DNA from 2 places in the Variovorax sp. YR750 genome. Region 2 is predicted to be linked to the other one. Evidence: predicted binding sites of a transcription regulator. Region 2 holds the regulator's gene; the other holds the start of a gene.
What was found. The regulator sigma-54, encoded in region 2, starts transcription at its own class of promoters, with help from an activator protein. The targets are predictions, from matches to a motif close to TGGCANGNAANCTGCTTT.
Positions count from the first base shown of each region.

Region 1: BMY35_RS31350 (ammonium transporter) is a predicted target of sigma-54. The motif match lies at 2,136-2,153, and genes of this name have one in related genera.

Region 1 covers NZ_FOBJ01000018.1:224,810-229,015, forward strand. The annotation lists gene BMY35_RS31340 (thiamine pyrophosphate-binding protein) at 1-526, shown strand, start outside; gene BMY35_RS31345 (hypothetical protein) at 538-840, opposite strand; gene BMY35_RS31350 (ammonium transporter) at 859-2,097, opposite strand; gene BMY35_RS31355 (sulfite exporter TauE/SafE family protein) at 2,473-3,231, shown strand; gene chrA (chromate efflux transporter) at 3,252-4,206, shown strand, end outside.
Region 2 covers NZ_FOBJ01000011.1:145,659-149,864, forward strand. The annotation lists gene lptA (lipopolysaccharide transport periplasmic protein LptA) at 1-631, shown strand, start outside; gene lptB (LPS export ABC transporter ATP-binding protein) at 628-1,422, shown strand; gene rpoN (RNA polymerase factor sigma-54) at 1,444-3,054, shown strand; gene BMY35_RS22515 (phospholipase D family protein) at 3,068-4,206, shown strand, end outside.

The sequences.
Region 1 (4,206 bases), on a different contig from region 2:
CTTCTGCAACGGCGCGGGCAACTTCGCCACCTGGGTGCACCGCTTCTGGCCGTTTCGTTCGTATGCCAGCCAGCTCGCGCCCACCAGCGGCTCGATGGGCTACGGCCTGCCGGCCGGCGTCGGCGCCAAGCGCCTCTGGCCGCAGCGCGAGGTGGTGGTGTTCGCGGGCGACGGCGACTTCATGATGCACGGCCAGGAGTTCGCGACCGCCGTGCAGTACGGCCTGCCGATCATCGTGGTGCTGCTGGACAACGCCATGTACGGCACGATCCGCATGCACCAGGAACGGCACTACCCGGGCCGCATCAGTGCCACGCAACTGAAGAACCCCGACTTCAGGGGCTACGCCGAGGTGTTCGGCGGCCACGGCGAGCGAGTGACGAGCACTGAGGAATTCGGCCCCGCGCTGGCCCGCGCGCGAGCGAGCGGCAAGCCGGCGATCCTGCATTGCCTGCTGGACCCGGAGGCCATCACGCCGGCCAGCACGCTGCAGTCGATCCGCAAGGCGGCGCTCGCCGCCGGCTGAGCCGGCCCGCTTCAGCGCAGCCCGCCGACGTAGCGCGGCGGGGGCGTGGGCGGCTGGCCGTCGGGCTGCCGCGCCGCCAGCCGGGCGGCGCGCGCCAGCGGCTCCATCGCCTGCTCCAACCGCGTTGCGAGCAGGTAGAGCTCCTCGTCCTTGGTGTCGGCCGCGTGCGCGCGGGTCATGCGCACGATCTCGGCGGCGTACTCGGCGTTGGTCGCCATCCATTCGGTGTCGGTCACGCGGCCGTGCTTTCGCCGCAGCGCCACGTGAAGGCGGGCGGCGAGGGCGATGCGTTCGCTTTCGGACATGGATGGCATGGTTCCTCCGTCGGTGGGTCAACTGCTCCCGAGATGTTCCCTGTGCTGTGCAAGATCGAGGCCCAGCACCTCGCTGTCGGCATCGACGCGCAATCCGACGATGACGTGCACCAGGAACAGCACCACCGCCGTTCCCGCGGCGCTGAAGATGGCCACGCTGCCGACCGCGATCGCCTGCGTCAGCACGTCGCCGGTGGCGCCCGAGACGCGCGGGTCGGCGAACACGCCCGTCAGCAGCGCGCCCACGATGCCGCCGATGCCGTGCACGCCGAACACGTCGAGCGAGTCGTCCGCGCCCAGCAGGTGCTTCAGGCCGGTGGCGCCCCAGTAGCAGGCCAGCCCGGCGATGGTGCCGATGGCCAGCGCGGCCGGCGGCGTGACGAAGCCGGCGGCCGGCGTGATGGCCACCAGCCCCGCGACCAGCCCCGAGCACAGGCCCAGCAGCGAAGGGCTGCGCCGCACGATCCATTCGCCGAGCATCCAGCTCAGGGCGCCGGCGGCGGCTGCGATGTGCGTGACCAGCATCGCCAGCCCCGCGCGGCCGTCGGCCGCCACCGCCGAGCCGGCATTGAAGCCGAACCAGCCCACCCACAGCAGGCCCGCGCCGGTCATGGTGAATGCCAGGTTGTAGGGCTCGAAGGCCTCGCGGCCGTAGCCCTTGCGCGAGCCGAGCGCGTAGGCGCACACCAGCCCCGCGATGCCCGCGTTGACGTGCACCACCGAGCCGCCTGCGAAGTCGAGAGCGCCCATCTGCGCGAGCCAGCCGCCCGGCTCCCACACCCAATGGGCGATGGGCGCGTACACCAGCACGCTCCACAGCAGCGCGAACCACAGGATCGCCGAGAAGCGCATGCGCTCGACGAAGGCGCCGAGAACGAGTGCCGTGGTGATGATCGCGAAGGTCAGCTGGAACATCGCGTAGACCGTCTCGGGCACGTTGGGCGCCACGTGGCTCACCGCCAGCTGCCCGGCCGCCTTGAGGTATTCGAAGCCCGAGAACCAGAAGCGCCCGGAGCCGCCGAGCCAGGGCCAGCCCTCGGTGAAGGCCAGCGAATAGCCCACCGCGAACCAGGTCAGCGAGACCGTCGCGGCGATCGCCACCACCGCCGCCATGGTGGCCAGCACGTTCTTGCGGCGCACCATGCCCGCGTAGAAGAGAGCGATGCCGGGCAGCGTCATCAGCAGCACCAGCGCGGTCGAGGTCATCATCCATGCGGTGTCTGCCGCGTTGATGGAGGCTTGCGGTGCCAGGGCCATGGTCGCTTTTCTTCTTCAAGTGATGGACTCAGGCGCCCCGTGCACAAGTCGTGCCACGTCGTTAACTATCAGAAACACTTTGGTTTGCAAATCGGACTTCTTCGGTAAGGCAAAGCGGGTAATTCCCAATGCACTGAGGCGGTGCGTGCCCATAAAGTCTGCGCACTCGCGAACGGGCCCTGCTCGTGTGCCGAGGGTCCGAGGAGACAATCCCCCCAAGCAACAAGAAAAATCTTCAAAGGCTCCGTACGAGATGCCTGTTCGACTTTGGAAGGCGCCGCTGGTCGGCGCCTTTTTTATTTGCGCGAAAGGCACGGGGCGCTAGCCTCTTCAGCTACTTTTTCGATAGCACCGGGGTGAGACAATCCAGCCCCTATGGAAATGCTGGTGGTGACGGGCGCCTCTGCGCTCGCGGGTTTTGTCGATTCGATCGTGGGCGGGGGCGGGCTGATCCTGGTGCCCGCGCTGTTCGCCGTTTTCCCGGGCGCACCGCCCGCGACCCTGCTGGGCACCAACAAGAGTGCGTCCATCTGGGGCACGGCCGCCGCCGCTGCCCAGTTCAGCCAGCGGGTGCAGATGCGCTGGGGCGCGCTCTGGCCGGCCGCGCTGCTCGGTTTCGCCGGCTCGATGCTGGGCGCCTGGGGCGTCACCATGTTCCCGGGCGACTTCCTGCGCAAGGCGCTGCCGCTGATCCTGCTGGGCGTGCTGCTGTACACGCTGGCGCGCAAGGACATGGGCCGCATGCACGCGCCGCGCTTCTCGGGCCGGGCCGAGACGCTGGCCGCCTGCACCATCGGCCTGTCGATCGGGCTGTACGACGGCTTCTTCGGGCCGGGCGCGGGGAGCTTCCTGGTGTTCCTCTTCGTGCGCTGGATGGGCTACGACTTCCTCAACGCCTCGGCCTCGGCCAAGATCATCAACACCCTGACCAACGCCGCCGCGCTGATCCTGCTGGCGGCCAAGGGTCACGTCTGGTGGCACTACGGGCTGGTGATGGCGGTGGCCAACGTGGCCGGCAGCGTGCTGGGCACGAGGGTTGCGCTGAAGCACGGTGCGGGCTTCGTGCGGGTGGTGTTCATCGTGGTGGTGAGCGCGCTGATACTGAAGACCGCCTACGACGCATTCCTGAAATAGCGAACCCCGAAAGTCGCCCGATGCCGCCCACCGAAGACCCAGCCGAGCCGCCCGTCCCCGTCAGCTTCTGGCAGGCCTTCGGCTACTGGCTCAAGCTGGGCTTCATCAGCTTCGGCGGGCCGGCCGGGCAGATCGCGCTGATGCACCAGGAGCTGGTGGAGCGCCGGCGCTGGATCTCGGAAAAGCGCTTCCTGCACGCCCTCAACTATTGCATGCTGCTGCCCGGCCCCGAGGCCCAGCAGCTCGCCACCTACATCGGCTGGCTCATGCACCGCACCTGGGGCGGCATCGCGGCGGGCGTGCTGTTCGTGCTGCCCTCGCTCTTCATACTGATCGCGCTGTCGTGGGTCTACATGGCCTACGGGCAGGTGCCGGCGGTGGCCGGGCTGCTGTACGGCGTGAAGCCGGCGGTGACGGCCATCGTGCTGTTCGCGGCCTGGCGCATCGGCTCGAGGGTGCTGAAGAACGCGTGGCTCTGGGCGATCGCCGCGGCGGCCTTCGTGGCGATCTTCGCGCTGCAGGTGCCGTTTCCGCTGATCGTGCTCGCGGCGGCGGCCATCGGCTATTGCGGCAGCCGCGTGGCGCCGCAGCGCTTCGCGCCCGGAGGCGGCGGGCATGGCGCGGCGGGGGCAGCGGCCATCGGCCCGGCGCTCATCGACGACGACACGCCGACGCCCGCGCACGCGCGCTTCGGCTGGGGCCGCTTCTGGCGCGTGCTGGGCGTGTTCCTCGCGCTGTGGCTGGGCGCCATGGGCGCGCTCGTCGCGCTGTACGGCTGGCACGGCACGCTCACGCAGATGGGCTGGTTCTTCACCAAGGCCGCGCTGATGACCTTCGGCGGCGCGTATGCGGTGCTGCCCTACGTGTTCCAGGGCGCGGTCGACCACTACGGCTGGCTGGGCGCCACGCAGATGATCGACGGCCTCGCGCTGGGCGAGACCACGCCGGGGCCGCTCATCATGGTTGTGTCCTTCG
Region 2 (4,206 bases):
GGGTGCCCTGGCCGAGACCGCCGACCGCTCCAAGCCGATGAACATCGAGTCGGACGCGATGCGCTACGACGACCTGAAGCAGACCAGCGTGTTCACCGGCAACGTTTTGGTGACAAAGGGCACGATCATCATCCGCGGCGCGCGGCTGGACGTGCGCCAGGACGCCGAGGGCTACCAGTACGGCGTGGTCACGGCGGCACCCGGCAAGCGGGCCTACTACAAGCAGAAGCGCAACGCGCCCGACGAGTGGATCGAGGGCGAGTCGGAAGTGATCGAGTACGACAGCCGCGCCGACAACGTCAAGTTCATCCGCAACGCCACCATGCGCCGGCTGCTGGGCGCCACGCCGAACGACGAGAGCCAGGGCGCGCTGATCGTCTACGACCAGAGCAACGACACCTACACCGTCAACGGTTCCACCGTGCCGCCGAATACCGCCGTCAACGCCTCGGCCCCGGGCGGGCGCGTCAGGACCATCCTGACCCCCAAGGCCGCCACAGCCCCTGCGGCCGGCGCCTCGGCCCCGGCCGCCGGCGCGAAGGCGCCGCCGCCGGCGCCCACCCCGGCACCCGGCAAGGGCCTGCGCCAGAGCACCACGCTCGGCAGTGACCAGGGAGATACCCGCAAGTGATCGAATCCGCAGGAACGCAGGACGTCAACGGCGCCCCGGGCAGCCGCCTGGTCGCGCGCGGCCTGAAGAAGAGCTACGGCAGCCGCACGGTCGTGAAGGACGTCTCGCTCGACGTACAGAAGGGCGAAGTCGTCGGGCTGCTCGGCCCCAACGGCGCCGGCAAGACCACGTCGTTCTACATGATCGTGGGTCTGGTGCGCGCCGATGCCGGCGACATCACCATCGACGGCGAGCCCATCGCCCACATGCCGATCCACCGCCGCGCCCGCATGGGCCTGAGCTACCTGCCGCAGGAAGCCTCGATCTTCCGCAAGCTCACGGTCGAGGAGAACGTGCGCGCCGTGCTCGAGTTGCAGATGGAGCCCGACGCGAACGGCAAGATGGCCCCGCTGTCGAAGCCGCACATCGAGGAGCGCCTGTCCGAGCTGCTGGCCGACCTGCGCGTCGACCACCTGCGCGATTCGCCCGCGCTCGCGCTGTCGGGCGGCGAGCGCCGCCGCGTCGAGATCGCGCGCGCGCTGGCCACGCAGCCGCGCTTCATCCTGCTGGACGAGCCCTTCGCCGGCATCGACCCGATTGCGGTGATCGAGATCCAGCGGATCATCAGCTTCCTGAAGGAGCGCGGCATCGGCGTGCTCATCACCGATCACAACGTGCGCGAGACGCTGGGCATCTGCGATCACGCCTTCATCATCAGCGACGGGCATGTGCTGGCACAAGGCACGCCTTCGGAGATCGTCGACAACGCCGAGGTACGCAGGGTGTACCTGGGCGAGCACTTCCGCATGTAAGGCGCGGGGGCGGTTTCCACCATGAAGCAAGGGCTGTCCCTTCGCGTTTCGCAGCATCTGGCGCTGACGCCACAGCTGCAGCAGTCGATCAGGCTGCTTCAACTCTCCACGCTCGAACTGAGCCAGGAGGTGGAGCAGATGCTCGACGAGAACCCGTTCCTCGAGCGCACCGCGGAAGAAGCGGCGCGCGAGGAATTCGGGCTCGACACGGCCGATGCCCCGGTTCCGCGCGATGAAGGCGGTGATGGTGGTGAAGGCGGGGACGGCGAGGGCGACTTCGCTTCGCCGGCCGCCAGCAGCGCCTCCACTGCTTCCACCGAAACCGTCACCAGTACGGCCGACACCGACGGCCCCGCCGCCGACATCTCCGAGCGCGAGCCCGACTGGGAAGGCGACGGCACCGTCGACATGGCGCCCGACGACAGCGAATGGGGCAGCGACGCGCCCGCGCGCCAGAACAACCTGGGCGACGACGAGCGCGCCGACGCCACCGAGCTCGCGCGCAGCCAGGAGTCGCTGCAGTCCTTCCTGCATCGCCAGGCGCTGAGCCTGCGCCTCGACGAGAACGACAGCGCCGCGCTGCGCTTCCTGATCGAATCGCTCAACGACGACGGCTACCTCGAAGACTCGCTGCCCGCCCTGGCCTCGGGCCTGGCCGGCGACGACAACGACCAGTTCGACGACCTGGTGCACCACTTCCAGGTGGCGCTCGGCCTGCTGCAGAGCCTGGAGCCCGCCGGCGTCGGCGCGCGCGACCTCGGCGAATGCCTGAGCATCCAGCTGCGCGCCATGGCCAGCGAGGACGAGACCGAGGAAGAGGAGCAGGTCCGCAAGACCGCCATCGCCATCTGCAAGCAGCCGATGGAGCTGCTCGCGCGCCGCGACTTCAAGCGCCTGGCCACGCTCACCCGCAGCAACGAGGACCTGGTGCGCTCGGCGCTGCAGATCATCGCGCGGCTGGAGCCCAAGCCGGGCCGCAGCTTCGTCGACGTCGAGCGCAACATCATCATTCCCGACGTGATCGTCACCAAGACCGGGCGCGGCACGAACGTGAAGTTCCGCGTCATGCTCAACCCCGAGGTGATGCCGCGCCTGCGCGTGCACGACATCTACGCCGGCGCGCTCAAGTCGCACAAGGGCGAGGGCAGCCAGGCGCTGTCGCAGCGGCTGCAGGAGGCGCGCTGGTTCATCAAGAACATCCAGCAGCGCTTCGACACCATCCTGCGCGTGAGCAACGCCATCGTCGAGCGGCAGAAGAGCTACTTCGTGCACGGCGAGCTGGCCATGCGCCCGCTGGTGCTGCGCGAGATCGCCGACGAGCTGGGCCTGCACGAGTCGACCATCTCGCGCGTGACCACCGCCAAGTACATGGCCACGCCCTTCGGCACGGTCGAGCTCAAGTACTTCTTCGGCTCGGCGCTGGGCACCGAGACCGGCGGCAATGCGTCGAGCACCGCGGTGCGCGCGCTCATCAAGCAGTTCGTCGGCTCCGAGAGCGTGAAGAAGCCGCTGTCGGACAGCCAGATCTCCGAGATGCTGAAGGAACAGGGCATCGAGTGCGCGCGCCGCACCGTCGCCAAGTACCGCGAGGCGCTTCGCATCGCTCCCGCCAACCTGCGCAAAGCCCTGTAGAAAGACACCGCCGATGAGCCGGGGCCTGATGTCGCGCTGTGGGCATTGGGTCTTCGCCATGGTGGCGGTGCTGCTGTTCGCAGGCTGCGCCACGCTGCCCGACGAGGCGCCGCGCACGCCCACCAGGGCCATGACCGTCTCGGCCGACACCGCCCTCGGCAAGATCGCGCTGGCTTCCCAGCCCGACCCCGACCTGAGCGGCTTCCGCCTGATGCCCGGCGGCGATTTCGCCTTCGACACCCGCATCCAGCTGGCCCGCCGCGCGCAGCGCACGCTCGACGTGCAGTACTACCAGATCGAGAACGACGAGACCGGCCGCTACCTGCTGCGCACCCTGCGCGACGCCGCCCTGCGCGGCGTGCGCGTGCGGCTGCTGATGGACGACCTCTACACCTCCGGCGAAGACGAGCTGCTGCTGGGCCTCGCCGCCACGCCCAATGTGGAGCTGCGGCTGTTCAACCCGTTCCCGGCCGGGCGCGGCAGCCTGCTGAAGCGCTTCACCGCCTCGCTCTTCGACTTCAGCCGCGTCAACCGGCGCATGCACAACAAGCTGTTCATCGCCGACGGCGCGATGGCGGTGGCGGGCGGGCGCAACATCGGCAACCAGTACTTCAGGCGCACCGCGGGCGAGAACTTCATCGACCTCGATACCTTCGTCACAGGCGCGCTCATCCCGCGCCTGGGCAGTCTCTTCGACCAGTACTGGAACAGCGTCTACGTGCGGCCGATCCAGTCGGTGGCGAGCACCGGCCTGTCGCGCGAGGAGCTGCAGCAACGCTTCGAGCTCGCCACCGGCCCCGACACCACGCCGCCGCCTCCGAGGCCCGCGCCCAACGACCTGCTCGGCTACAGCCCGATGGCGGAAGACCTGGACGCCGGCAAGCTCGGCCTGATCTGGACCACCGCCGAGGCATACGCCGATTCGCCCGAGCGCGTGATCGGCAAGACCGCTTCCTACGGCGGCGTGCCGCTGCTCGACGTGGACAGCGTGCGCTACAACGTGGTCGAGCAGATGCGCCGCGCCCGCTCGGACGTGACCATCGTCTCGCCCTACCTGATCCCGGGCCCCTCGGGGCTGGAGGTGATGCGCGAGATCCGCGGCCGCAACGTGAAGATCAGCGTGGTCACCAACTCGCTGGCCGCCACCGACGA